Glaciimonas sp. PCH181: one gene and its partner. Each later gene encodes a partner of the first gene's protein in a complex. Links are inferred from orthologs where the notes say so. Each region holds a gene or a part of one and is shown in the gene's direction. Other genes may lie near its edges.

Region 1 (14,853 bases):
AGCCAGCCAGTTGCCGTTGCCTGCCGCAGCTGGTGCCGGCTTGAACGGTGTCGTTAGCAATGCCAGCGGGATATTGACTACGCTGGGTGCTGGTGTGACCAATGGCCTCGGTCAAATCGGCACAGCAACTGATCCAGTTGGCATCACTGTCGGCAGTGTTGGTGGTGTAGTCGGAAAGGTCGGCGATACGGTGCAAAGCGCAGGTCAATTGGTCACAGGTTTAGGTAGCGGTCAGCTAGCGGCATTAGCGCCGATCACGACCCCAGTTGGTGGTTTGGTCAGTACGCTTGGCGGTGTGGTTAAACAATTGAATGCGCCATTGACTTCTGCTTTGACCACAGGTCCAGTGCAGCAAGTGACCTCCGGATTGAGCACAGTGATCGTGCCGCTAACTAGTACAGTCAACACGCTGACGCAAACAGTGGGTAATACAACGGGTCTGAATCAACCGGTCAATGCGTTACTGGCGACGGTTGGCGGCACGGTAGTCTCGCTGGGAAATCAGCTGACTGGCTCGAAAGCACCAGTTGCCGGAGATTTAGGCGGTGTGATCACGACTGTCGGTAATACCGTGATTGCATTGGGCGCGAACAGCCTGACGAATAGCAATCAACCGTTGCTGGGCAATCAGACCGGTGGCCTGCTAACCGGCTTGCTTGGCGGCTTGGGCGGTGCAACTGGTGGTACAGGTGCTGGTCCTCTGGCCCCGGTAACTGGTTTAGTTGGTGGTTTGCTAGGCGGCTTGGGTGGTGCAACTGGTGGTACAGGCGCTGGTCCTCTGGCTCCGGTAACTGGTTTAGTTGGTGGTTTGCTAGGCGGCTTGGGCGGTGCAACTGGTGGTACAAGTGCTGGTCCTCTGGCTCCGGTAACTGGTTTAGTTGGCGGTTTGTTAGGCGGCTTGGGCGGTGCAACTGGTGGTACAAGTGCTGGTCCTCTGGCTCCGGTAACTGGTTTAGTGGGCGGTTTGCTAGGCGGCCTGGGCGGTGCAACTGGTGGTACAAGTGCTAGTCCTCTGGCTCCGGTAACTGGTTTAGTTGGCGGTTTGCTAGGCGGCTTGGGCGGCGCAACTGGTGGTACAAGTGCTAGTCCTCTGGCTCCGGTAACTGGTTTAGTGGGCGGTTTGCTAGGCGGCCTGGGCGGTGCAACTGGTGGTACAGGTGCTGGTCCTCTGGCCCCGGTAACTGGTTTACTGGGCGGTTTGCTAGGCGGCTTGGGCGGTACAACTGGTGGTACAAGTGCTGGTCCTCTGGCTCCGGTAACTGGTTTGTTGGGCGTTCTGGCAGCAAAATAAAGCGCTCTTCCAATAAAAAACCCTCGGATGACTACCGAGGGTTTTTTTTCGCTCAAAATTGTCTGCTATCGGATTTGATCTGGCTTGCGCGGCGTTATTTTCTTAGAACGTATCGCCGGGAACGCGGACCCAGCCCTCCATCAACACGCGGGCGCTGCGACTCATGATAGCTTTGGTGACGCTCCATTGGCCGTTGTTCTGGCTGGCTTCCGCGCCGACCCGTAAGGTGCCGGAAGGATGGCCGAAGCGCACCGCACTTTGCGCACCACCGCCAGCGGCGATGTTGACCAGTGTGCCCGGAATCGCTGCGGCGGTGCCAATGGCAACGGCTGCCGTCCCCATCATCGCATGATGCAATTTGCCCATGGATAGCGCGCGCACCAGCAAATCTATATCGCCAGCAGCGACTTGTTTGCCACTGGAAGATACGTAACCGGCTGGCTTGGCGACGAAGGCGACCTTTGGCGTATGTTGGCGATTCGCTGCCTCATCGATATGTTTAATCAAGCCCATGCGCACTGCGCCATACGCGCGAATTGCTTCAAACTTTGCCAATGCTGCGGTATCGCTGTTGATCGCGTCCTGCAATTCTGTGCCGGTGTAGCCGATCGCTTCTGCGTTGACAAAAATGGTGGGGATGCCTGCGTTGATCATCGTGACTTTAAGCGTGCCAATGCCTGGCACCTCTAAATCGTCGATCAGATTACCAGTGGGAAACATCGATCCACCTTCGCCATCTTCGTCAGCTGCCGGGGCCATGAATTCAAGCTGGACTTCGGCTGCCGGGAACGTGACACCGTCGAGTTCGAAATCGCCAGTTTCCTGCACCGCGCCATCGGTGATGGGCACATGCGCAATGATGGTCTTGGCGATATTAGCTTGCCAGATACGCACAATTGCAATGCCGTTTTGCGGGATGCGATCCGCGTCGACAATGCCGTTACTGATGGCGAATGAACCGACGGCGGCGGAAAGATTGCCGCAATTGCCGCTCCAGTCGACAAAGGCTTTATCGATGGCGACTTGACCGAACAGGTAATCGACATCGTGATCCGGCTTGCTGCTCTTGGACAGAATAACTGTCTTGCTGGTGCTCGATGTGGCTGCGCCCATGCCGTCAATTTGCTTGCCGTAAGGGTCGGGACTGCCGATGACGCGCAACAATAATGCGTCGCGCGCTGCGCCCGGTACTTGTGCTGCTTCGGGCAAATCCTGCAGGCGGAAAAATACGCCTTTGCTGGTGCCGCCACGCATATAGGTGGCGGGAATTTTGATCTGGGGTACGTGGGTCATAGTCGCGTTATCCGGTTAATTTGTGCGGACCATTTTTCATTTCTGGTCCGCACAGCATCACGATAGTTGGATGTTTGTATTGCGTTTTCAGGCAGCCGTAGTCGACTCTAAAAAGTCTTGCGCAAAACGTTGCAACACGCCGCCAGCTTCATAGATCGACACTTCTTCTGCCGTGTCGAGACGGCAAATTACCGGCACTTCTACCCGTTCGCCATTCTTGCGATTAATCACCAGCGTCAAGGTTGTACGCGGTGTACGTTCGCCAATTACGTCGAAAGTTTCGGTGCCGTCGATGTTTAATGTAGTGCGATTAACGCCGGGTTTGAATTCCAGCGGCATCACGCCCATGCCGACCAGATTGGTACGGTGGATGCGCTCAAAACCTTCCGCTGCAATGGCCTCGACGCCAGCCAGACGCACGCCTTTGGCGGCCCAGTCACGTGAAGAACCCTGGCCATAGTCGGCCCCTGCGATCACGATTAATGGCTGCTTGCGTTCCATGTAAGTCTCGATCGCCTCCCACATGCGGGTGACTTTGCCTTCTGGTTCCAGACGTGTCAGCGAGCCTGCTTTTACCTTGCCGTTTTCCAACACCATTTCGTTTTTTAACGTCGGATTGGCGAAGGTGGCGCGTTGTGCGGTCAGGTGATCGCCGCGATGCGTAGCGTACGAGTTAAAGTCTTCTTCAGGCAGACCCATCTTGGCCAGATATTCACCGGCTGCACTATTGAGCATGATCGCGTTTGATGGCGATAGATGATCGGTGGTGATGTTGTCGCCCAATACTGCCAACGGTCGCATGCCCGTCATTGTGCGCGCGCCAGCCAATGCGCCTTCCCAGTACGGTGGACGACGAATGTAGGTGGTTTGCGGACGCCAGTCATATAGCGGGCTGACTTTTTCACCGTTGTCGGCGACCACGGCAAACATCGGCTCGTAGACTTTACGGAACTGCTCTGGCTTGACGCTGGAGGCAACGATGGCATCGATTTCTTCGTCGGAAGGCCAGATATCTTTCAGCGTGACAGGATGACCATCGGCATCAATTCCCAAGACATCTTTTTCGATATCGAAACGGATCGTACCAGCAATCGCATAGGCCACTACCAGCGGCGGCGAAGCCAGGAAAGCTTGCTTGGCATAAGGATGGATACGACCGTCAAAGTTACGGTTGCCAGAGAGAACAGCGGTCGCGTACAGATCACGCTCGATCACTTCTTGCTGAATAACCGGGTCCAGCGCACCACTCATGCCGTTGCAGGTGGTGCAGGCAAAGGCGACGACGCCGAAGCCCAGTGTTTCCAATTCCGACAGCAATTGCGCTTCTTCCAGATACAACTTAACCGTCTTCGAGCCGGGTGCCAGCGAGCTTTTTACCCACGGCTTGCGCGTCAGGCCGCGTGCATTTGCGTTGCGCGCTAACAGGCCAGCGGCAATCATGTTGCGCGGGTTGTTGGTGTTGGTGCAGCTGGTGATGGCGGCGATAATCACGGCACCGTCGGGCATCAGGCCGGGTTCGTTTTCTACCGTGCCGCTGATGCCACGGGCAGCCAGTTCGGAGGTCGGTACGCGGCTATGTGGATTGGATGGTCCTGCAATGTTACGGACTACGGAAGACAGGTCGAACTTGATGACGCGTTCGTACTCGGCATGTTTCAGGCTGTCCGCCCATAGGCCAGTTTCTTTGGCGTAGATTTCGACTAGTTTGACCAGCGCATCATCGCGACCTGTGAGTTTCAGGTATTTGATGGTCTGCTCATCGATGTAAAACATCGCGGCGGTTGAGCCGAATTCTGGCGCCATATTAGAGATGGTCGCACGGTCGCCCAGCGTCAGGTGGGACGCGCCTTCGCCGTAGAATTCAAGATAGGAAGAGACGACTTTCTGCGCACGCAAAAACTCGGTCAGCGCCAGCACGATATCGGTTGCAGTGATGCCCGGCTGCGGTTTTCCGCTCAGTTCAACGCCGATAATGTCCGGCAAACGCATCCAAGAGGCGCGGCCCAGCATTACGCTTTCGGCTTCCAGACCGCCGACGCCGATGGCAAGCACGCCCAGCGCATCGACCATCGGTGTATGACTATCGGTGCCGATCAGCGTATCCGGAAAAGCGATGCCATCTTTTACCTGGACCACTGGCGACATGCGCTCCAGGTTGATTTGATGCAGGATGCCGTTGCCCGGCGGGATGACGTCAACGTTTTTGAACGCTTTTTTGGTCCAGTTGATGAAATCGAAACGGTCTTCGTTACGACGATCTTCGATGGCGCGGTTTTTTTCGAACGCGTCTACATCAAAGCCGCCGCGCTCGACTGCCAGCGAATGGTCTACGACTAATTGTGTCGGTACGACAGGATTGACCAGCGACGGGTCACCGCCTTGTGCCGCAATCGCGTCGCGCAGACCGGCGAGGTCGACCAATGCGGTTTGGCCCAGAATGTCATGGCAGACCACTCGGGCGGGAAACCAGGGGAAATCCAGATCGCGTTTGCGCTCGATGAATTGTTTCAGGGAATCGGTCAGGGTTGCAGGATCGCAGCGGCGCACGAGGTTCTCGGCCAGGATGCGTGAAGTATAGGGCAGTTTGTCATACGCGCCGGGCGAGATCGCATCGACCGCGGCCCGCGTATCGAAAAAATCCAGCTTGGTGCCGGGCAGGGGTTTGCGGTTTGCTATGTTCATGGCTCACTCAGGAAAGAGGGTGTGATCGGGGATTGTGCTTAACGATGCGGCTCTATTTGCGGCCTTGATCGGAATGAACAGCAGGACTTTGGCCTGCTTTGATGTTCAATAACATTGATGCCAGATATTGTATTCAGGTATGACGTTTAATGCATTTTCAAAACGCCGCGCGCTACTGGCAAATATCAGCAGCGCGCTAGTCAACTTATTAGCGTTTGTCGATAGGCACGAAGGCTAAATCGTCCGGGCCGACATAATTGGCTGATGGGCGAATAATCTTGTTATCGATACGCTGCTCGATCACGTGTGCGGCCCAACCGGAAGTGCGCGAAATCACGAACAATGGCGTAAACATCGCTGTCGGTACGCCCATCATGTGATACGAGACAGCCGAGAACCAATCCAGATTCGGGAACATCTTTTTGACTTCCCACATCACGGTTTCCAGACGTTCGGCGATGTCGAACATCGCGGTCGAACCGGCTTCTTCCGACAACTTGCGCGCGACTTCTTTGATTACTTTATTGCGCGGATCGGAAACTGTATACACCGGATGACCGAAACCGATCACGACTTCTTTATTTTCTACGCGGGTGCGGATATCGGCTTCGGCTTCGTCCGGATTGTCGTAACGCTTCTGGATTTCGAATGCTGCTTCGTTCGCGCCGCCGTGTTTTGGACCGCGCAATGCGCCGATGGCGCCGGTGATGGCAGAGTAAAAATCAGAGCCTGTGCCAGCGATCACGCGGCTGGCAAATGTGGAGGCGTTGAATTCGTGTTCCGCGTACAAGTTCAGCGAAACATGCATCGCTTTTTCCCATTCTGCGGATGGTTTTACGCCATGCAGCAGATGCAGAAAATGGCCGCCGATAGACTCGTCATCGGTTTCAACTTCGATACGTTTGCCGTTGGTGCTGAAGTGATACCAGTACAGCAGCATCGAGCCAAGGGATGCCATCAAACGGTCAGCGATGTCGCGTGCGCCCGGCGCATTGTGGTCATCTTTTTCTGGCAACGTGCAGCCTAGTACCGATACGCCGGTACGCATGACGTCCATCGGATGCGATGCGGCAGGCAGAGCTTCTAACGCAGCTTTGACGCTGGCAGGTAAGCCGCGCAAGGATTTTAGTTTGGCTTTGTAGCCTTTGAGTTCGGCAGCTGTCGGCAGTTTGCCGTGGACTAGCAGATAGGCGATTTCTTCGAATTCGCACGTTTCGGCGACATCCAGAATGTCATAGCCACGATAGTGCAAATCGTTACCGGTTTTACCGACGGAACATAGCGCGGTGTTACCTGCGGTGACGCCGGATAGTGCGACGGATTTTTTTGCTTTGAAAACGGTTGGTGCTTCGCTCATTTTTGGTGTCTCCTGACGGAAAAGAATCGGTGTAAATAATCGTATTCAACTACAACGGCGGTGCTTATTTTTTCTGTGCGGCAAACAACGCATCCAGATGCTGCTCGAAATCGTGATAATTGATGCGGTCATACAATTCCATGCGGGTTTGCATGGTGTCGACCACGTTCTTTTGCGTGCCATCGCGGCGAATCGCGGTGTACACGTTTTCGGCGGCCTTGTTCATTGCGCGGAAAGCGGACAACGGATACAACACCAGACCGACATCGGCTGATTTCAGCTCATCTATTGTAAACAGCGGTGTCGAGCCGAATTCGGTGATGTTGGCAAGTACCGGGACTTTGACGGCGGCAGCAAACTGCTTATACATCGCCAGCTCTGTAATCGCTTCCGGGAAGATCATGTCAGCACCGGCTTCAACGCAGGCAATCGCACGTTCCAGCGCAGACTCCAAGCCTTCGACGGCCAGCGCATCAGTACGCGCCATGATGACGAAATTATCGTCGGTGCGAGCATCGACGGCGGCCTTGATACGGTCGACCATTTCCTGCTTGCTGACGATTTCTTTGTTCGGACGATGACCGCAGCGCTTGGCGCCGACTTGGTCCTCGATATGAATCGCTGCTGCGCCAAACTTGATCATCGATTTAACGGTACGCGCCACGTTGAAAGCGCTCGAACCGAAGCCCGTATCTACATCGACCAGCAATGGCAGATCGCATACATCAGTGATGCGGCGCACGTCGGTCAGCACGTCATCCAGATTGGAAATGCCAAGGTCGGGCAAGCCCAGCGAACCCGCTGCGACACCGCCACCGGACAGGTAAATCGCCTTGAAACCGGCACGTTTAGCGAGCAGCGCGTGGTTCGCATTGATCGCGCCGACCACTTGCAGCGGGGATTCTTCTTGCATCGCCTTACGGAAGGCAGCGCCTGCGGAATATTGACTCATGTGTTCTCCTGTTGGATGGCAATTTGTTTCATGCAGAGATCTGCACTGGCATTTTCTCTATACTCAGCAATCATCGTGCCAAGTTTGATTGATAGCGTGAATAGCGTGTCTTAAATAAAAATAAATCAATAAAATCAAATATTTATAGGTATTTTCGATAAAAAATTAACATGCTTGAAAAGCAGGGCGAAAAGAAAAATTGTTTCAACTTATGTTACATTTTGGAATATTGAAACATCATTTTGAACAGTTGAAACATGTCGCCTCCATCTCCTCCCCGCCGTGATGCCACTGATCCCAACCATACGCCGGTAATTTGGACTGTCTCGGTATCGCGCCTTTCCGACCTCTTTCGCGACATTACGCTGGAATACGACGACCGCGCGATTATCGAGCCTATCCATTTGGGCTTCGATGAAGCGGCGCGCCATATCCGTGAACGGATGGAAACCGAGCGCTGTGATGCGGTGATCGCTGCCGGGTCGAACGGTGCGTATCTTAAAAGTCGCTTATCGGTGCCGGTCGTGATTGCCAACGCCAGTGGTTTCGACGTATTGCAGGCGTTGTCTCGCGCACGCCAGATTACACCTGATATCGGGATCATTACTTATCAATCTACCATGCCGGCGCTGAGGGAATTCCAGAAGGCCTTTGGTTTTAAAATTGAGCAGCGCAATTACGCCACCGAGGAGGATGCGCGGGCACAAATAAACGAGCTGAAGGCCCGTGGCATCAAGGCGATTGTGGGTGCGGGTTTGATTACCGATCTGGCGGAAGAGGCCGGACTGGCGGCGGTATTCGTCTATTCCGCAGCATCAATCCGCCAGGCTTTTGACGATGCGTTGGAAATCGCCCGTCTTGCGCAACTGGAAGCGAGCCGCAGTCGCAGTCGGACTATCTCCGCGCCGGTGGTCGATACGCTGCGCGCTAAACATGGCATCAACGATTTGCGCGGCGATTCTCTGGCGATGGAAAACCTGCGTCAATCGATTGTGCTGTACGCCAAATCGCAGGCAACCGTGCTGATTCAGGGCGAAACCGGGACCGGCAAGGAACTGGTCGCGCAAGCAATTCACCGTGAAAATCCCCGCACGATGCTAGGCAACCGGCCATTTGTCGCAGTCAATTGCGGTGCGATTGCAGAGTCGCTGCTGGAGTCTGAATTGTTCGGCTATGAAGACGGCGCATTCACCGGCTCGCGGCGCGGCGGCCATGCCGGACTGTTCGAAGCAGCCCATCGCGGCACGCTGTTTCTGGATGAAATCGGCGAAATGCCGTTGACGCTACAAACGCGTTTGCTGCGTGTTTTAGAAGAACGCGAAGTAGTCCGAGTGGGCGGAACGCGGCCGATTCCCGTCGATGTACGGATCGTCAGCGCCACCCATTGCGACCTGGAGCAGCGCATACGCGAAGGCCGTTTCCGCGCTGACTTGTTTTATCGCTTAGCGGTATTGCGTTTGACGCTGCCAGCGTTGCGTGACCGTCCTGATGATCTGATCGCCTTGGCCGAATGGTGCTTGAAAAAAGCACTGGCCGCTTTGGGCGCCCGCCCGCATCCCGATCTGCACGCCGAAATCGTTACCTGCGCACCGCTGCTCAGCGCTTATGCGTGGCCGGGCAATGTGCGCGAAGTACGTAATTTGATGGAACGACTGGCGTTGTTCCTCGCCGCCGAACCGCTGCAGGCTTTGTCACCGGCGTTCATTATTAGCGTTGCGCCGGAATTTGTTCAGGTCGCATTGCCAGCGCCAGCAATCGCGGCAGTGACAACAAACATTGCGCCACAAACCGCTGAAAGCATTGTGCAAATATTGGCGCGTTTCGATGGAAACCGTGAAGCCGCGGCGAAATATCTTGGGATTAGTCGGACGACGCTTTGGCGCAAGATTAAGAATCAGTGATTGGCGATAATGGCTTTGGGAGGTTAAAGAAAATCCCTATCTTTTCCTCCGTAAAAACCGTTCGCATCAGAATCACAAGTCGAGTACACCCCAAAAATCGGCGAGTTAGGCAGACGGTTGGGAGCCTTGTCTGCAGTCCCGCTAGAGAAGAATTGTGCCTATAAGTCAGGGATTTTTGCTGTTTCTTGATTTAGTTCGCTGCGATTCATCGTACGGTCGGTCAAACCGGATACTAAGAAGCTAAGAAGCGTGAAACATGCGCAGTTTTTGGTTTCATCTGAATAGCTTCATATAAAATTTTTCATATTGAACTATACCGTGCCTGGGTGTCGGCATATCTTGAAAGCAAATTCAACGTTAAATTTATTGAACATTTTGAAAAAAATCAAAACGCAATGAGCGAAAGAATCATTTATGAACCGGCAGACGGTGGACACGTTTCTGTTCGACTTAACGGCGAAAGCCTTTGGCTGACGCAAAAACAATAGCTGACTTATTCACGAGAGAGCGGTCGGTGATTGCAAGCAATGCGGAAAATCTGCGCATTGCCGGTTCGGACAAGCCAGTTAAATCTTTGGCGTCGTGCAAATATATCAAATGGCAAGAAGAAACGCGCGCACTGCTAAAAATTTTGGCGTTAAATAATCGTGAAATTGCGCAAGGCACATTTTGTGACGCCGACGAGGTATTTGCTGAACTGGATAAGGCTGATCACTGATGGGCTAAGAATTCTCACCTTAAGTCGGCGCAGCAAGATTTAAAATCACTCATAGCTACGCAAGAATTTGTATATCGGCTGAGATAAACAGCAAATCGCAGCTGAAAACAAAAAAGGATTACAAGCCGAAGCGTGTAATCCTTTGATAGTCCTACCATTTCTTGGTGGCCCGGGGCGGAATCGAACCACCGACACAAGGATTTTCAATCCTCTGCTCTACCGACTGAGCTACCAGGCCAAGGAGCGGAATTATAGCAAGACATTTTGAATTAGCAAACCCCTTATGTGTTTTTTTTGAATTAGTAGTCGTTATAATGCATTCATGAATGATTTCAGACCCCCCTCCAAGAGCGTCGGCGCTGGTTTAGCGGCGCAAAGTACGCTTTCTATTTCTTCGCGAAATGTTTCTCGTAGTGATATTTGTATCGTCGGCAACGGCGCGGTCGGTAAGGTTGCGGCGTTGGGATTGGCGCAGGCCGGTCTTTCCGTCACCTTATTAGGTGCACCGTTGAAAGGCGCGAGTCGTCCCGATGACGTTTCTGGCGCATGGGATACGCGGGTGTATGCGTTAAATCATGTGGCGCGAAGTTTGCTGTCTGGACTGAAGGTCTGGGATGCGCTGGATGCTAGTCGGGTCGCGCCGGTGGAAAGCATGCTGGTAAAAGGTGGCGCGGACGCCGCTGCTGGCAAGATCAACTTTGATGCTTTTAGTGCCCGGACCAATGCGCTGGCTTGGATTGTTGAAGATCGCAATTTGAATCAGGCGCTCGATGCGGCGCTGAAATTTGCGCATAACGTGCGCGTGGTATATGGCCGTGCGCAGCAAATGACGGTCGATGCCGATGGCGCTACGTTGCAGCTGGAAGATGGCGCCGTCCTGAAATCCGCGTTGTTGGTCGGTGCCGACGGTGCGCAATCGTGGGTTCGCAATCAATGCGAAATCGGAATCGACTATCGGGCGTATCATCAGCGTGCCATCGTTGCTAACTTTGAGATCGAACGGCCGCATCATGATGTGGCGCATCAATGGTTTACGGCCGAAGAGGGGATCGTTGCTTTATTGCCATTGCCGGGCAAGCGCGTATCGCTGGTGTGGTCTGCGCCAGAGGCGTTGGCGGCGACGTTGCTGGGTGAGTCGCTGACTGAGTTGGCAGTGCGGTTGTCGGTGCTGGCTGGTGAGCAGTTAGGGCAATTACAACCGTTGCAGCCGGAAATCGTACAGAATTTTCCATTGTCATTGATCCGCAGCCATGCGCTGGTCGCACCGCGTGTGGCGTTGATTGGCGATGCGGCGCATGTTATCCATCCGCTGGCAGGGCATGGAATGAATCTGGGATTTGGCGATGTCGTGGCACTGATTAAGGTATTAAGTGAGCGCGGCCCGCATCGCGATTGCGGCGATGCGACAGTATTGGCGCGTTACGCACGCTCACGCAAGGAAGAAATTTTGTTGATGCAGGTGGCGACAGACGGTCTTGAGCGGTTATTTGGGCTTGATATCGGGCCGTTGCGCCTGGTGCGAAATGCTGGATTGAACTTGCTGGATAAACTTCCGGTCTTAAAGCGACGATTAATGGGCCATGCTTTTGGCCGCACAGTGGAAAAAAATTAAGGGAGTTGTAATGCAAGTTTGGAATAGTTATTTAAAGCCACTATTGTTGGTGGCGATGATAGGGATGGTAACGACAGCGGCAATCGCCGAAACGCCCCAGGAAGCAAATGTAAAAAAATTAATGGAGCCGCGTTTAGGCGACGGCGTTAAAGTCGACCAAGTGACTAAAACACCTTATCTGGGGATGTTTGAGGTGCGCGTCGGCAAGGATATTTTTTACACCGATGCTCAGGCTAAATACATGTTTGTAGGCCGGATTCTGGATGCGGATAGTTCACGCGATTTCACCAAGGAACGCATGGATGAAATCAGCAAGGTGAAATTTTCTGATTTGCCACTCGATCAGGCGATAAAGGTGGTGAAGGGTAATGGCAAGCGCGTTATTGCGGTCTTTGAAGATCCAAACTGCGGTTATTGCAAAAAATTCCGCAAGACGCTGCAAGAGGTCGATAACACCACGGTGTATACATTTATGTACAACATTCTGGCCCCGGACTCTTCTATCAAGTCTAAAAATGTCTGGTGTAGCGCTGATCGTCATAAAGCTTGGGACGACTGGATGATAAACGGCAAAATACCAGCGACGGCCGCTTCAAGCTGCGTCGATACGCCGAACGATAAAGTGTTGGCGCTGGGGCAGAAACTGAATGTGACCGGCACTCCGACGATTATCTTTACCGATGGCTCACGCATTCCCGGCTTTATCGATGCCAAGGCGCTCGAAGCCAAATTTGCGACTGTTAAATAAGATAAAACATTTTTTAGCGGCGAAGCGGTGGTGGGGCAATAACGTTATATGGCGATAAAGCCCCACCGCTAAACTCTTATGCATCCCCACTCCTCAGAACAAATAGTTGGTATTTTGCTGGCTGCCGGGCGCGGGCGTCGATTTGATCCGAGCGGAAAACAAAGCAAATTACTGCAATTTCTGCCTGACGGCCAGACTGTTCTGGCAAGCGCGGCGAAAAATCTGCGCGCTTGCTCGCCAACCTACGTCGTTTGTCGATCCGATACGCCAGCGGCAACGATGCAATTGGCGCAACAATGCGATGGCAGTGTTTTGCTGACCTGTGCCGATGCGGATGATGGGATGGCGGCGACGCTGGTATGTGGCTTGAAGCAAACGGCGAACGCTGCCGGATGGGTGATTGCTTTGGGCGATATGCCCTATGTACAGGTTGCTACGCTGGTGGCGTTGAAAACTGCGTTGGAGCAGGGCGCTGATATCGCGGTGCCGGTTTTTAATCAGCGGCGCGGTAATCCGGTGGCTTTCAGTCGTCATCATTTATCGCGCTTATTGCAGTTGCGCGGCGATCAGGGCGCACGCAGTCTGCTGCAACAGTTTCCGGTGACAGAGGTCGCGGTGGACGATCCGGGCATCCATCAGGATATCGATACCGTCGCCGATATACCACATTCATAAGCCGTAATGCGCCGATTGAGGTCTCGCGCAGTTGGCAAATGACCAAGGCCGATACGGGTTTGTGCGGATGCCGCTAGACTAGCGGTTTTTTAACGCCTTGCTTCACTAACCGGTCTATCTTCTGCGATGAATCCACACTTCCTAAATAAACGCCTGATCCTTATCCTCGGCTACGCTGGATTGATTCCTTTTGTATTATTGACGTTAGGCTGCTGGTTTGCTAGCCCTGACTGGATAGGTGATTTTATTCGTGGCCAGATGGCCTATGGCGTGGCGGTTTTATCGTTTTTGGGCGGGATTCATTGGGGTGCAATGGTGCTGCGGGCGGATTTGTCTGCTGAGCGGACCAAAAAAGCGTTGATCTGGGGCATTATGCCGACCACGATTGCATGGTTTTCGACCTTATTTTTTGCGTATGGCTATACTTTATTGATCCTTGGATTTATTGCTGCATATCAGGTTGATAAGCGCTTGTTCGTCTGGTACGGTTTGCCAGGCTGGTTCACGGAATTGCGCTATAAGTTAACCTGTGTAGCGGTTGGCGCCATGGTGTTGGCGATGCTTGCTGCCGGTGTGAGAGGAAATTTTAGTGCCTAAATCTAGTCAAAAATCTGCCGTAAAACCTACTGCAAAGGCTGGTGTTAAATCCCTGCCTAAGTCTGTCCAAAAGCAGGTTGCCAAAGGCGGCGTCAAAGCGGTTTCCAAGGCGCGTCTTAAGGCTGTTAAACCGATTAAAGCGCTCGGGAAATCGTTGAAAAATACCAGTTCTCAGGCAGTTGGCGGCAATGGCGCTGTGCATTACAGCATCGTCGCGGCAGATCCTGCGGCGCACTTGTTTGCGGTGACGTTGCAGATCGCTGCGCCAGCGGCGGTCGGACAAATTGTGGCGCTGCCAGCGTGGATACCCGGTAGTTATATGATCCGCGAATTTGCGCGCCATATTGTGCAGATTCGGGGCGAATCAAATGGTCGGACGATTCCTCTCAAAAAACTCGACAAACATTCTTGGCAAGCCGCACCTTGCGATGGGCCGCTGACGTTGCACTACCAAGTGTATGCATGGGATTTGTCGGTGCGCGCTGCGCATCTGGATCAGACGCATGGTTTTTTTAACGGCACCAGCGTATTTTTACGCGTGGTTGGTCATGAAAATGCATCGCATGTAGTGGATATTCAACGACCGCAGGGTGCTGAGTACGATCAATGGCGGATCGCAACGGCATTGCCGACCTTGCGCGCCGGGCGTGGTGCTGTTGGGACGTATGTTGCGGCTAATTACGATGAGTTGATCGATCATCCTGTCGAAATGGGCACGTTTCAACTCGCCACTTTTAAGGCGCATGGCGTGCCGCATGAGATTGCGATTACCGGCAATGTGCCGAATCTGGATATGGTGCGCTTGAGTGCCGATCTGAAAAAGATTTGTGAGACGCAAATTGCATTCTTTGAGCCCGCCGGAAGTAAATTTGCCAGACAGGCACCGATGCAGCGTTATGTGTTTTTGACGCTGGCAGTCGGCGACGGTTATGGTGGTCTTGAACATCGCGCATCGACGGCGCTGATTTGCGCTCGGGCTGATCTGCCGGTGAAGGGCCAGCCGGAATGCAGCGATGGCTATCGTACT
Region 2 (15,019 bases), 160 kb from region 1 along the record:
ACCTGGCTTCAGGTTCCATCTGCATGTCAATTATGTGGGCCGCTTCTTTTGAGGCGCTGTATTCCGCATTTTCGCGCATGCATGTGCAGAAAACCTGGGATGCGCTGTTGAATGCACCGCTGGCGCTGGATGACGTGATACTGGCAGAAATGTTGTGGGCTGCCACCAAGTCGATTTTTTCCGGGGTAGCTATTCTTTTGGTGATGTTTTGTCTGGGAATCGGCCTGCATCCGCACACGTTGTTAGTGTTACCGCTATTATTCTTAATCGGTATGACTTTTGGCTCTCTGGGCTTGGTCTTCAATGCGCTCGCCAAGGGCTATGATTTTTTTACCTACTACTTTACGTTGGTGTTGACGCCGATGATCTTTCTGTCCGGCGTGTATTATCCATCGGCACAGTTACCAGGATGGTTACAGACGATTGCGCAGATATTGCCGTTGAATGCCGCCGTACATTTGGTGCGGCCGTTATTGCTCGGAACCTGGCCGACTACCCCAATAACTGATCTCGCTATTTTGATTGGATATTGTTGTTTTGGCTTTTACGCCGCAGTGGTCCTGACCCGTCGACGTTTATTGTAAGGAAAATACTTCGGAGGCGACTATGACAAATGCGCTGCTGGTAGTAACTAATATGCCCGATTTTTCGACCGCAAACGTGCTTGCGGGACAACTTGTGGAACGTAAATTGGCGGCCTGTGTCAATCTCCTGCCTGAGGTGCATTCAGTGTATCTCTGGCAGGGAAAATTAGAGCAGACGACAGAGGTGACATTGATGATCAAGACCACCACAGAGCGTTATAGCGAGCTTGAAAATTTTATTAAGGCAGCGCATCCGTACGAGCTTCCTGAAATTATCGCGTTGCCGATTGCTAAAGGCCTTCCTGCTTATCTCGAATGGATCGGCACTGAAACAAAAAGGGATTTGAATGTTTAAATGTTTCAAACCGGGATTGGTGCTTTTCTTGGTGCTAAGCCTGATGACTGTGTTCATGTCCGCTGCGCGTGCAGAAGAGGACTATCTGGCGCCAGAAGTTGCTTTTAAATTTTCGGCCCGCATGGCCGATCCAAAAACTGCCGAAGTGACCTATGCCATCGCTGATGGTTATTACATGTATCGCGAGCGGTTTCACTTTCAGGCAGAAGGCGCGACGCTCGGAGAGCCGCAAATCCCAGCTGGTGTGGTCAAATATGATAAAACTTTCCAGAAAGATGTAGAGACTTATCACCATAGCATCACGATTAAAATCCCGGTCGCAGCGGCTGCTGCGTTCACGTTGATCGTGGCCGGTCAAGGCTGTGCCGACAAGGGCTTGTGTTATCCACCGATGGAGCATCGCGTTAATCTATCGGCGAATGGCGGTCCATCCAGCGGTGGCGGTTTACTTGGTGCAATCGGCGCAGCCAAAGGAAGTGGCGCGGCGATTGATACTCCCCAACAAAATGCAACGGGGGCCGCAAATTTTTCGACAGCGAATCCCGCAGTGGTGAATGCAGATAGCGCGAATCTGACTGACGATGCCGATATTGGTCGTATCGAATCTTCTCTAAAAGGCGGCAAGCTTCTGGTCATCATGCCGCTATTTTTGTTGCTCGGACTCGGGCTATCCTTTACGCCGTGCGTATTGCCGATGGTGCCAATTTTGTCTTCGATTATTGTTGGCGAAGGCGCGCAGGTAAAGCGGCGACGTGCGTTTATATTATCGGTCGCGTATGCGATGGGGATGGCAATTGTCTATACCGCGCTGGGCGTCGCTGCGGGCCTTGCTGGCGAGGGTTTATCCGCTGCATTACAGAACGTCTGGGTATTGTCGGCATTTGCATTGCTGATGGTCTTGATGTCTCTCTCGATGTTTGGCGTATATCAATTGCAGTTGCCAGGATCGATGCAAACGAAACTGACGCAAGTATCGGATCAGCAGTCCGCAGGTAAACTTGCTGGTGTATTTGTCATGGGCGCGATTTCGGCGTTGATTGTGGGGCCTTGTGTTGCGGCGCCTTTGGCGGGTGCATTGGTGTATATCAGCCAGACTCGTAACGTCGTTATCGGCGGTAGCGCGTTGTTCGCGATGGCGGTTGGCATGAGTGTGCCGTTGCTGCTGGTGGGGATATCCGCCGGGGCTTTGTTGCCGCGTGCGGGCGCATGGATGGAGTCAGTCAAGCGCTTCTTCGGGGTGCTGATGCTCGGCGTTGCATTGTGGATGGTGTCTCCAGTCATTCCTGCGACGGTGCAGATATTTTGTTGGGCCGCGCTTGGGATTGGTTATGGTGCGTATTTATTGTGGGATAAGTCTGCACGTTGGTTCGCCAAGGCATTTGGTTTAGTGTTCATTGCGTTGGGCTTGTTGCAGCTGGTCAGTGGCGCCACTGGTGGTCGTGATGTGTTGACACCTCTCGCGCATCTTGGCGGCCAACAGATCGTGCATACCGAGTTTGTGCGCGTCAAATCGGTTGCAGAATTAGATGCAGCACTCGCACAAACGAACGGCAAAGCGGCGTTGCTGGATTTTTATGCTGATTGGTGTGTGTCTTGCAAAGAAATGGAAAAATTCACCTTCCCGGATCCGCGCGTAAAGGCCCGTTTCGCCGACTTAGTCTTGCTGCAAATCGATGTGACCGCGAACAATGCTGATGATAAGGCGATGCTCAAGCGCTTCAATTTATTCGGGCCGCCGGGCATCATCCTTTTTAATCGCTCGGGCAAAGAATTCTCCGGCGGCAGAGTGATTGGATTTCAGAATGCCGATACATTCGTACAATCATTATCAGCGTTGGACAAGACAAATTAATCACGTGTTTTTTGTGTCAATATTTGCTGATTGTTGCGCGAAGCAGCGCAACAATCAGCAAATTAACGTTTTTCTTCATAGCATAAAGTTATGTAGATAATCGTTAATAATCGTTAGTTAATCTTTGTATCAAGACTATAGTTTTAGATCTATCCAGACCGCAACAGGGTCTTGGCAGGAAGTTTGTCTAATAGTTACTTGCATAATTTAAAGGAGAACGAAATGACCTTACGTCTTGGCGATATCGCCCCCGACTTTGAGCAGGATTCTTCGCTGGGTAAAATTAAATTTTACGATTGGGTCGGAGATTCTTGGGTAGTATTATTTTCCCACCCGGCCGACTTCACACCCGTGTGCACAACTGAATTGGGCCTGACCTCTAAACTGAAATCGCAGTTCGAGCAGCGCGGCGTGAAAGTGATCGCCCTCTCCATTGATCCGGCTGACAAACATCAGGAGTGGATCAAGGACATCAATGAAACGCAAAATACGATAGTCGGTTTTCCGATCATTGCAGATGCTGATCGCAAGGTGTCGGAGCTCTATGACTTGATCCATCCTAATGCAAGCACAACCAATACAGTGCGTTCATTGTTCGTGATCGACCCAGCTAAAAAAGTACGTTTGATCATTACTTATCCTGCCAGCACCGGACGTAATTTTGATGAGATTTTACGTGTTATCGATTCGTTGCAATTAACTGACAACCATTCGGTAGCAACACCAGGAAACTGGAAAGATGGCGACGATGTAGTGATCATTCCGTCGCTGCAAGATGAAGAAGTTATCAAGCAGAAATTTCCAAAAGGTTATAAAGCAATTCGACCTTATTTACGCCTGACACCGCAGCCTAACAAATAATGCGCTGCAAGAAAAATGCCTCAAACGTTATTGTTTGAGGCATTTTTTTATGCGCAAAATAGAACGTTAGCGGCGTTCAGGTCGCGGACTTTCCAAATAGCGGCGGCGTCGAAAGAACGCCAGCATGCCAATGACAATCAGCACCATGCTAATCATTGTCAGCCAAAATCCAGTCTTGTTTTGCAGTAGCGGCATGACCGCGAAATTCATCCCAAAAATACCCGTAATGAGCGTCAGTGGCATAAACAGCGCAGTGATGACGGTCAGCGTACGCATGATTTCATTGGTCCGATGCGCAACGGCGGAGAAATGAATTTGCACTGCGGATTCAATCGATGATTCCAATCGGCTTGCGTGATTCAATACGCGTGTGATGTGTTCCATCACGTCATGAATACGTACTAACAATAAATCGCGTGCCCGGCTGATCGTAACGCCGTCGCCGTCATCGTCCATATCGACAAAGTAGTCACGCAATTCTTGCATCGCATCGTGCTGTTCTTCGCACAAACTTTCCAATTTGCGTAATTCAATACGCGCATCGAGCAATCTTACCCAGTCCTTGAACGGCCGCGCCGGATCGAGCAGCGCACGTTGCCAGCGATCAAGTTGCGAAGTCAGTGGTTGGCGTAGTTCCAGATATTTGTCGACCATGGCATTCAGCAGCCGCAGCATTAAATCTTCTGGTGAGTTTGGCAGTCGCGCACCGTTATGCAGAGGTTTGCTGCTTTTGTTGGCGTAGCCCAGCAGGCGACTACGCACCGCGCTAATGGTGCGGCTGTGGTGCTCATGGACTGTTACCAGCGCATTTCCCATGAGAAAGAACGTGATCGGCTGCGTGGAAAGATCACTTAATGCGGCGGCAGGCTTACGTTTGCCACTTTCTGCCACAGCGCTGGACGAGTCCTCCACGGTAGCCACTGGCGGGGTATCGCTATTGCTGCTGTCACGCGGCGATAATTTGCGAAATACCACCATGCCGTAGTCTTGCGTCGAATCGAAATACGACGGATGAGCAGGATTAATCGCATCTACCAAATGCGGATCATAAATTTGTGTGCCGGTGGCCGCAGCAATCATATCGCGCCAGCCCTCTGGATCAGCAGCGACCTCTTCGTGCGTCGTATCAATCCATAAGAAGCCTTGGGACGGTACGACGCTCGGCAATTCGCTGGTCTGTGTGACCTGATTGTCACCTATCAAAAAAATGTCCATAAGGGGATATGCGAAGTATCTGAGGAATGGTCTGCCGAGAGTTATCGCTAAAGATGTCGATTAGCGGCGCTGACGGTGTGAGGCGAAAAGCAGAGTATAGAATTATTTGTGCAGATTTAATGCGGCAACGTGGCGTTTTTGCTGAAGTCTGCTTACGCAAAAACGCCACATTTTCCAGCTAGATTAATTTTTGTGTAAATGGCGTGCAATATCTAGCGCGAAGTAAGTTAATACGCCATCGGCACCGGCGCGCTTAAATGCCATCATCGCTTCCATCATCGCCTTGTCATGATCAAGCCAGCCATTTTGCGCGGCAGCCTTAATCATTGCGTATTCACCGCTGACTTGATAAGCGAAGGTCGGGACTTTGAATTCGTCTTTGACGCGACGCACGATGTCCAGATACGGCATGCCGGGTTTCACCATTACCATGTCAGCACCTTCAGCCAGGTCTAGCGCGACTTCGCGAAGGGCTTCATTGCTGTTCGCCGGGTCCATCTGATAGGTATTTTTGCTGCTCTTGCCTAGATTAGCCGCAGAGCCGACTGCGTCCCGAAACGGGCCATAGAACGCCGAAGCATATTTGGCAGAGTACGCCATGATCCGCGTATGGATGTGCTGATGTGCCTCCAGCGCACTGCGAATTGCACCGATGCGTCCGTCCATCATGTCTGACGGAGCGACAATATCCACGCCAGCATCCGCCTGAGTGAGCGCCTGCTTCACCAGTAATACGCAGGTCTCGTCGTTGAGTACGTAGCCATCGGCATTCAACACGCCATCCTGACCGTGGCTGGTGTACGGGTCTAACGCAACGTCAGTCAAAATGCCTAATTCCGGGAAGCGTAATTTTAATGCGCGGACGGCTTGCGGAATTAGTCCGTTAGGATTCGTGGCTTCGATACCATCCGGCGTTTTTAAGGAAGGGTTGATTACCGGAAACAAGGCGATGACCGGAATGCCTAATTCGACGCACTCTTCGGCCACGTTTAATAACAGATCGATGGAAAGGCGCTCAACGCCGGGCATCGAAGCAACCTTCTCACGATGATTGCTGCCCTCGACCACAAAGACCGGATAAATCAGATCGGCGACCGTCACGGTGTTTTCGCGCATCATCGCGCGGGAAAATGCATCCTTACGCATACGACGCATGCGCAGCGCTGGAAAAGGGGCAACCAATGGGCTGAATTTGGGCGTATTTTGCATAACTGCTCCGAGGTCTTTCAATGAATTGTTGAGCCTTTGTTAAGGGATTTCGGGAAGGCTAAAAAAGTCGCGAAAATCATTAGAAAAAATCAAAAACTCTTGAACTTTTCAAGTTTGGCCGCCTCATAGCGATAGGTGCATTATTCACCTCCCGCTTCCCTCCCTGAGCGGGGCCATGTCGCTTTATGTGATAAGGCATTCTGCCCTGAAGATAATCCCCTTTCTTCAGGGCTTTTTTATTTCCGTCTGCTTAACTGTTGGCTATGAGTGTTGGTAATAAGCGACGGCAAATGGATCTTATGAGTGCTTACTTTGATCGTTCTGATCATCGCTGATGCTGTCGTCACCGGCGTCGACGTCAGTTTCCTGACTGATTTCTGATGTCTTATTATTGACCAATCCCGCCAATTCCAACACGCGCTGATTAGCTTCGTCCAGCCCGGTACGCTTCAACGCCGAAAACAATTGCGCCGTGAACGGCAGAGGCTGATTATTTTCGTCTACGTAGCTTCCCAGAAAAGTATGCGCCTGACGCAACGCATTGGTGGCATCGTTGCGATTTAATTTGTCTACTTTGCTCAGGATGCAATGGATCGGCTTGCCGGTGGGGGCAAACCACTCCACCATTTGGACGTCCAGATCAGTGAATGGGCGACGTGAATCAACAATTAGTACCAAAGCGGCCAATTGTGAACGACGGCGGACATAATCGCCGAGCAGTTCCTGCCAATGCAATTTGGCCGATCCTGAGACCTGCGCATAACCATAGCCAGGTAAATCGACTAGCATGGCGCGGATTTCATCGACCTTGGTTTCATCTTTGCGATGTTGGCCGACTTGAGCGCCACCGATCGAAAAATAATTGATATGTTGGGTTCGTCCCGGTGTTTTTGAGGCAAAAGCGAGCTTCTTTTGATTGCACAAAAGATTGATAGCGGTAGATTTTCCTGCGTTTGAGCGACCTGCAAAGGCGATCTCAGGAATTTGAGTGGTGGGCAAATCACGGAGGTGATTAACCGTAGTAAAAAAACGGGCTTGCCAGAGTAGGGACATGGAATGAGCAGAAAATGCGGTAGAGGCGGCGAAAATGCCGGAAAGCTATTGTACAATAAGGGGTTGTGTAATGTGGCATCGCGTATGTCAATAGGACGGGAGCTTGCTCTGCAGGCCTATATTGACCGTTGTTTGAGTGATAAGTGACTATGCGTAGCATCGATAGCCGCAATAAGAGATCGCCATCAGGGCAGAATTTATTGTCAAGTTTAATATAAAGTCTCAGGGTGTTTGAATGAACCGTGCGTTTCTCTCCGTTTTAAAGTCCTTGTTTATCACCGTATTGGCAACGTCGTCTTTTGCCTATGCAGCAGATGCACCAGCGGCGCCTAAAATCGATCCTGCCAAGGGCGAAGCGTTATTCACCAATGGCGATGCTGCACGCAATATTACGGCGTGTATTTCTTGTCATGGTGCCGCCGGTGCTTCATCCATCAGTCAAAACCCTAAGTTGGGTGGCCAGCATGCTGCGTACATTTATAAACAGCTGAAAGATTTCAAGGGCCCGGACCGCAACAACGCCATCATGTCGATGATGGCAAAATCGCTGACCGATGAAGAGATGGTGAATATCGCGGCCTACCTTGATGTGCAAAAAGCCAAGCCGGGCGCTGCTAAAAATAAAGATTCGCTTGATCTTGGCAAAAAGATCTATCGCGCTGGTATTGCCGAAAAGAATATTCCTGCGTGCGCGGCCTGCCATAGCCCGAACGGTGCCGGTATTCCAAATCAATTTCCGCGTATTGGTGGGCAGCATCAGGATTACACCGTTGCTGAGTTGACAAATTTCCGTGGCGGCGTTCGTAAGAACAGTCCACAAATGATTACCATTGCCAGCCGTATGTCTGACAATGAAATCAAAGCAGTAGCGGACTATATCGCTGGTTTGAAGTAAATTTATAGTTATTCGCGACATAGGGGGCGGCCAAGGCCGTCCCTTTTTATTTTCAAAAGAGCAAATTGCTTATGAGTACCAGCAACAAAGCGACAACCAGCATCGACGAGCCTCTACGCACTGGCGGTATCGAGTTGAGGACAAAGCATCGATGGCTTGCTGAATCGGTCGAGTTAATATCATCGATGCGTTTCGCCATCAGCATGTTGACCCTGATCGCGATCGCTTCAATTATCGGCACCGTGCTGAAGCAGAATGAGCCGATGCCCAATTATGTCAATCAATTCGGACCGTTCTGGTTCGATGTTTTTGCAAAACTGGGTCTGTACGCGGTCTATTCGACGTGGTGGTTTTTGCTGATTATGGGATTTTTGGTTCTGTCGACTTCTCTTTGCATTAGCCGTAATGGCCCTAAGATGCTAAAGGACATGCGCAGCTGGAAAGAAAATGTCCGTGAGCAATCGTTGCGCAATTTTCACCATAAAGCAGAATGGACCGCTGCTGTAGCGCCGACCACCTTAACGCAGCAATTATTGGCAAGAATCGCGGCAAAGGGTTACAAGACTAAAATCGTCCAAAAAAACGATGCTATATTAATAACGGCAAAGCAAGGCGCAGCCAATAAATGGGGCTACATTTTTGCTCATAGCGCAATTGTGATCATTTGTATCGGCGGCTTGTTAGATTCTGATCTGCCCATTCGGGCGCAAAAATTACTTTTCAATAAAATCCCCTTCAGCGGTACTGGCGTCATCGCCGATATCGGACCAGAGCATCGCTTAGGCTTGGGAAATCCAACTTTTCGTGGCAATACATTGATACCGGAAGGCTCGGCCAGCAGCACCGCCATCATTCCGCAACAAAACGGCGTATTGATTCAAGACCTGCCATTTACGCTCCAGTTGAAGCGCTTTGTTATCGATTACTACACGACAGGCATGCCTAAGTTGTTCGCCAGTGACGTCGTATTGCGCGACAACACGACGGGCGAAACCATTACTTCGACAGTCAAGGTGAATCAGCCCCTGATTTATAAGGGCATAGCGATTTACCAATCTAGTTTTGAGGACGGTGGCAGTAAATTACGCCTGACTGCTTTTCCAATGATCGGCACAAATAATGTGACCTCCCCATTGGCGGGCGAGGTAAATGGCACCACGCCGCTGGCTAGCAGCGGTAGTAATAATGAATATACGATTGAATGGTCTGGTTTTCGTCCGTTTAACGTAGAAAATATGGCGCAGCAAGGGCAGGATTTGCGTGCCGTTTCTACACCCAAAAGCTTTAACCAGAAATTGTCTGACGATCTTGGCAAGCACATGGGGTCCGGCGCAAAAAATGCGAACAACAAGGATTTGAAAAACGTTGGTCCTAGCGTGCAATACAAGCTACGCGACAAAAATGGACAGGCACGCGAATTCAGCAATTACATGCGGCCGGTAAAGGTTGATGAGGATTACGTGTTTCTGGCCGGAGTACGGGATCTGCCGGACGAGCCATTTCGTTATTTGCGCATTCCAGCAGATGAGAATGATTCTGTAGAAGAATGGATGCGCTTGCGGTCTGCTCTGATGAATCCAGAACTGCGTAGTCTTGCCGCGCAGCGTTATGCACAGCGGGCAATTCCCGAAAACCGCACAGGGATTGCCACTTTGCGTGAGCAATTGCAGCAATCCTCATTGCGAGGATTGTCACTGTTTGCCGGAAACGGGAAGCAGGCTGGTTATTTGGCAGTGTCAAAATTTCTTGAGCAAGTGCCCGCGCAGGAGCAAGAAAAAGCCGCTGATATTTTCATGAAAATTCTCAACGGTAGCTTGTGGGATTTGTGGCAAGTGGCACGAGAGAAAGATGGCTTAAAAGATGTGACCGCCGATGAAAAGCATGCCCGTTTCTTACAATTGAGCAGCAATGCATTGTCGGACGCGAGCTTCTATAATGCACCGGTATATCTGCAACTCAACGGCTTCGACGAGATCAAAGCGTCCGTATTTCAAGTTACGCGCTCACCGGGCAAGAAAGTTGTTTATTTAGGCTGCTTATTCTTGGTTCTGGGTGTGTTTTCGATGCTTTACATACGGGAACGTCGCTTGTGGGTATGGATTCGACCAGATGCGCAAGCCGAAGGCCAGTCGCACATCTTGATGGCGATGAGCACGCAGCGTAAGACGCTGGATTTTGAAAAAGAATTTGACGTAATGAAAACACAATTGATGCAATCGCAAGCTTAATTGGCAGAAACCCGTAGTTGAGCGATTATATAAACACGGTCACGATGCGTTAGACCAATGCGTGGCATGATGTGCACCGTTGATAATAGAAGTAACGCATAAGAACGATACGGAGAGAATGATGGAATTGATCCAAGCTTATTCACCACCAGACGGCTTTTTCAAGAAGCTGTCGATCTGGGACTGGGTGTTCGCTATCGCGCTGATGGCCGGTTCGTTATTTGCGTTAAGTCGGTATGGCGCGCATATGGACTATTACGAAAAAGCGGTGCTGTTTTTGGCTGCGCCGACCTTCGCGCTGGTTGGCTGGAACTGGAAGTCGGTACGTTGGCTGATGCCACTGCTGGCGGTGTTGGCCTTGTCGGCGATTGCGATGTACGACGGCTCGCTCGATATGGCAAACAAGAAATTTTTCCTTAAATATATCCTCTCAAGCCAATCTGCCATTTTGTGGATGGGCACACTGTTTTTCCTTTCGACTTTTTTCTACTGGGTTGGCTTGATCGCCCGTTCCGATTTCGGTCATTCGATCGGCTCCAAATTGTGCTGGGCTGCAGTGGTGATGGGCTTCACCGGCATGTTGGTGCGTTGGTATGAATCGTATTTGATCGGTCCGGACGTTGGTCATATTCCTATTTCCAACCTGTATGAAGTCTTTATTTTATTTAGCATGATCACCGCGCTGTTCTATTTGTATTACGAGCAACGCTATCGCACACGGCAACTCGGTCCTTTTGTCATGCTGGTCATTTCTGCTGCGGTCGGTTTTTTGCTGTGGTACACGGTGGCGCGCGACGCTGCTGAAATTCAACCGTTGGTCCCGGCTTTGCAAAGCTGGTGGATGAAGATCCACGTACCGGCTAACTTTATCGGTTACGGCACATTTTCGATGTCAGCGATGGTGGCAATGGCGTATTTGCTGAAATCGCATGGCTATCTGGTAGATCGTTTGCCGGCGCTGGAAGTGTTGGACGACGTGATGTACAAGGCGATTGCAGTGGGTTTCACATTCTTCACGATCGCGACGATTTTGGGCGCTTTGTGGGCGGCTGATGCCTGGGGCGGTTATTGGTCGTGGGATCCGAAAGAAACTTGGGCGCTGATTGTCTGGCTCAATTATGCGGCATGGTTGCATATGCGTCTGATGAAAGGCTTACGAGGTCGTGTTGCGGCTTGGTGGGCTTTAATTGGTTTGCTGGTTACAACCTTCGCTTTCCTCGGCGTCAATATGTTCTTGTCGGGTCTGCATTCTTACGGAGAGCTGTAACCAATGTTTGTACCGCAATTTGTTAATCCAGCGCCTGTTGTTGAGTCTTTGAAGAATGCAGGAATCGAACTGATTATTTTTGATTCTGATGGCACTTTAGTCGATAGCGAACTACTCGCCGCCGAAGCGATGGTGGCGCATGTTGCTGCATTTGGCGTGACGCTTACCGCACCAGAAGTGCTTGATCGCTTCAAGGGCGGCAAGATGGCGGATTGGGTAGCTGCTATCGAAGCGTTGCGCGGCGCTGCGTTGCCAACGTCGTTTGAAGCGACGTTGCGTGAGCGCACAGCGGTGTTATTGCAACAGCGGTTAAAACCAATACACGGCGCACTAGAATTGGTACAGGCTCTCAAAATACCTTTTTGTCTGGCCTCAAACGGACCACGTGAAAAAATTGAGTTGTGCCTTGGTGTGACTGGATTATTACCGTATTTCGAACAGCGCATTTTTAGCGCCTATGAATTAGGTGTCTGGAAACCGGCGCCTGACCTGTTTTTACACGCTGCCGCGCAAATGGGCGTCATGCCATCGCGTTGCGCTGTCGTCGAAGATAGTATTCCGGGTGCGCAGGCTGGCGTGGCTGCCGGTATGCGCGTCTTTGCACTACAAACAGGCGAGCTTGAGTTCGGCATGCCACCGCAAGCAACCGTGATTACGCGGTTAGCAGATCTACTCGGCCACATCGGTCATTAATCGATTCTCTGTTATGGGCAAACTTATTAGTTTGCCTATTTTCAATTCAGTATTCCACCCGCGAAATCATTCGCATCTGCAACGTTATTTTTTGCGTATAAGCTATAGGTGTGTTGTAAGGATGACCCATGTCCTTCGACTAACACTTTCTATTCGTAATTAGCCTACCTCACCCAGTAGCCGCTCATATTGCTTTACCGATCTTCACAGGAGATGCGCATGTTGATTCGCCGCAGCCAAAATGTCATAGATATTCCCGCGCCTTCCGAAATTACGCCGCGCGCCGTGTTTGAGTCCCGCCGCAGCTTTATTCGCCAATTGGCGGTCGGTTCGATTGCAACTGGTTCGATGCTTGAACTAGTCTCGCAACAGGCTTTTGCACAAAACCCAGCCGCCCAAAAACTGGCAGCAAAGCGGAATGCCGCCTTTGTTGTGACAGATAAGCCAACGCCCTATAAAGACGCGACGACTTACAATAATTATTACGAATTTGGGACGGATAAGTCCGATCCTGCGCAAAATGCCGGCACACTCAAAACCAAACCATGGAGCGTCATGATTGAGGGAGAGGTGAAGAAGCCGATAACACTTGATCTGGACAGTTTGATGAAACTGGCCCCATTGGAAGAGCGGATTTATCGACTGCGTTGTGTAGAGGGATGGTCGATGGTCATTCCGTGGATCGGCTACTCGCTGTCAGCATTAATCAAAAAAGTCGAACCGACCAGCAATGCGAAATATATCGAATTCATCACACTGGCCGACAAAAAACAAATGCCGGGCCTGAATAGTCCGGTGCTTGAATGGCCCTATGTAGAGGGCTTGCGCATGGACGAGGCTATGCACCCGCTGGCGCTGCTAACCTTTGGCATGTATGGCGAAGTATTGCCCAACCAGAACGGTGCGCCTGTGCGGATGATTTTGCCGTGGAAGTATGGATTTAAATCAGCGAAGTCGATTGTAAAAATTCGCTTCCTGAAGGAACAACCGAAGACAGCATGGAATCTGACGGCTGCGAACGAATACGGTTTCTATTCCAACGTTAATCCAAACGTTGATCATCCACGCTGGTCTCAAGCTACGGAGCGTCGTATCGGTGAAGATGGATTTTTTACCAAGAAGCGCAAGACGTTGATGTTCAATGGCTATAACGATGTTGCATCGTTATATACAGGCATGGATTTGAAGAAATTTTTCTAACGTGCTCAAGGCAATTTGCAGAAGGAGCGGCGGACAGGCTTTGTACCGCTCTCGCTGCAAAATATCATTTATCGCAATATACACCGCACTACGACACCCTGATTTCATAGGTCGAAGATGATTAATCCCAGTCCAAAGCAATTCCGTATTCTAAAAGCTGTGCTGTTTATATTGGCACTTCTGCCTGCTGTGCGGCTAGTGGCGTTTGCCTTCCTGGATAAATTGGGTGCAAATCCGATTGAGTTCATTACCCGCAGTACTGGCGATTGGACATTGTATTTCTTGTGCATCGCGCTGGCAGTGACGCCGCTTCGACGATTTACCAGTTGGAATTGGTTGATCAAATTGCGCCGGATGTTGGGGTTGTTTGGGTTCTTTTACGCCGCGTTGCATTTTACGACTTTTCTCTGGTTCGATCATTTCTTTGATGTCACAGAAATGTTAAAAGACGTCTACAAACGGCCTTTTATTACCGTTGGATTCATTGCTTTTGTATTGCTGATTCCGCTGGCAGTGACCAGCACTAACGGGATGATCAAACGACTCGGGGGCAAGCGCTGGCAATGGTTGCATCGCACGGTATATGTCACTGCGATGCTAGGGATTCTGCATTTCTGGTGGATGCGTGCAGGCAAGCACAACTTCGAAAAACCAATCATCTTTGGCACGATAGTCGCGATGCTGTTATTGCTGCGGGTATATTGGTATTTCAAGCAAAAGCGCAGTGCGCTGAGCCGTCAAACCAGCACGGTTCAAAAGCGGCAGGTGACGTCGGTCTGACGCGAAATATGCGCGGGAATTGAAAAGATGCGGGTGTATGAAATGCAAAGGGGCGCGGTAAAAATACCGTGCCCCTTTGCATTTTAATGTTTGCCGAAAATAATCTTTCGTCAGATCTTTACGGTAATAGTGATTCCAGCGCAAATAATGCGATCGGCTCTTCACGTTTGCGGATCAGATGCACCTGATCGCCATCCACCATCACTTCAGCCGCGCGTCCCCGGGTATTGTAATTAGACGCCATCGTCATCCCATACGCTCCGGCAGACTGAAAGGCTAGCAAATCGCCTTCTGCGACCGCTAATTCCCGTGCGCGAGCCAGCCAGTCGCCCGATTCGCAAATAGGTCCCACAACATCATAGGTATGGCTGCTGGCGTCTGGATTTTGCTGCGAGACGGTCTGGACGCCGTGCCATGCTTCGTACATTGCCGGGCGCATCAAGTCATTCATCGCAGCATCTACCACCGCAAAATTCTTGCTGACGCCATATTTAAGATATTGAATTTCCGTCAACAAGATGCCAGCGTTGCCGACAATCGAACGGCCCGGCTCAAACATCACTTTCAGCGGCACGCCTTGATATTTTTCGTTGCGCCAGGCATCAATGCGGGCAAACAAGCGGCCCAGATAAGCGCCTACCGCGACTGGCTTTTCATCATCGTAAGTAATGCCGATGCCGCCACCGATGTCGAGGTGATGCAAGTGGATATCTTCGCTGGCCAATTGGTCGATTAATTCGATGACTTTATCCAACGCCTCAAGCAATGGCGTGTCATCTAATAATTGCGAGCCAATATGGCAATCGATCCCAGTGACATCAATATTT

Evidence for each region.
Region 2: the proteins of C7W93_RS16355 (region 1) and dsbD are in contact, whole or in part, in a crystal structure (PDB 1JZD), measured with the Escherichia coli proteins. The link is inferred for Glaciimonas sp. PCH181 from one-to-one orthologs.

Annotation. Positions count from the first base shown.
Region 1 is NZ_PYFP01000002.1:699,608-714,460, reverse strand. What follows is about bases 10,932-13,707. They hold C7W93_RS16355 (DsbC family protein), read left to right. Parts: upstream 10,932-11,861; coding sequence 11,862-12,554; downstream 12,555-13,707. Other genes in these bases: C7W93_RS16345 (DUF3429 domain-containing protein), read left to right, coding at 13,356-13,707; C7W93_RS16350 (NTP transferase domain-containing protein), read left to right, coding at 12,633-13,229; C7W93_RS16360 (UbiH/UbiF family hydroxylase), read left to right, coding at 10,932-11,806. Outside these bases: C7W93_RS25375 (collagen-like triple helix repeat-containing protein), read left to right, coding at 1-1,291; 2-methylaconitate cis-trans isomerase PrpF, read right to left, coding at 1,394-2,584; Fe/S-dependent 2-methylisocitrate dehydratase AcnD, read right to left, coding at 2,672-5,266; prpC (2-methylcitrate synthase), read right to left, coding at 5,475-6,623; prpB (methylisocitrate lyase), read right to left, coding at 6,688-7,575; propionate catabolism operon regulatory protein PrpR, read left to right, coding at 7,833-9,476; C7W93_RS16370 (prevent-host-death protein), read left to right, coding at 9,943-10,194; more of C7W93_RS16360, read left to right, coding at 10,517-10,931; more of C7W93_RS16345, read left to right, coding at 13,708-13,826; C7W93_RS16340 (M61 family metallopeptidase), read left to right, coding at 14,023-14,853. UniProt on the Escherichia coli protein: Acts as a disulfide isomerase, interacting with incorrectly folded proteins to correct non-native disulfide bonds.
Region 2 is NZ_PYFP01000002.1:847,874-862,892, reverse strand. Bases 420-3,361 are described here. They hold dsbD (protein-disulfide reductase DsbD), read left to right. Parts: upstream 420-931; coding sequence 932-2,791; downstream 2,792-3,361. Other genes in these bases: C7W93_RS16995 (peroxiredoxin), read left to right, coding at 3,014-3,361; cutA (divalent-cation tolerance protein CutA), read left to right, coding at 607-939; C7W93_RS17010 (ABC transporter permease), read left to right, coding at 420-584. Also shown: more of C7W93_RS17010, read left to right, coding at 1-419; more of C7W93_RS16995, read left to right, coding at 3,362-3,652; C7W93_RS16990 (magnesium transporter CorA family protein), read right to left, coding at 3,719-4,867; hemB (porphobilinogen synthase), read right to left, coding at 5,051-6,076; yihA (ribosome biogenesis GTP-binding protein YihA/YsxC), read right to left, coding at 6,374-7,129; C7W93_RS16975 (cytochrome c), read left to right, coding at 7,365-8,024; C7W93_RS16970 (cytochrome c biogenesis protein ResB), read left to right, coding at 8,096-10,252; c-type cytochrome biogenesis protein CcsB, read left to right, coding at 10,374-11,519; C7W93_RS16960 (HAD-IA family hydrolase), read left to right, coding at 11,523-12,212; protein-methionine-sulfoxide reductase catalytic subunit MsrP, read left to right, coding at 12,432-13,412; C7W93_RS16950 (sulfite oxidase heme-binding subunit YedZ), read left to right, coding at 13,530-14,192; lysA (diaminopimelate decarboxylase), read right to left, coding at 14,311-15,019. UniProt on the Escherichia coli protein: Required to facilitate the formation of correct disulfide bonds in some periplasmic proteins and for the assembly of the periplasmic c-type cytochromes.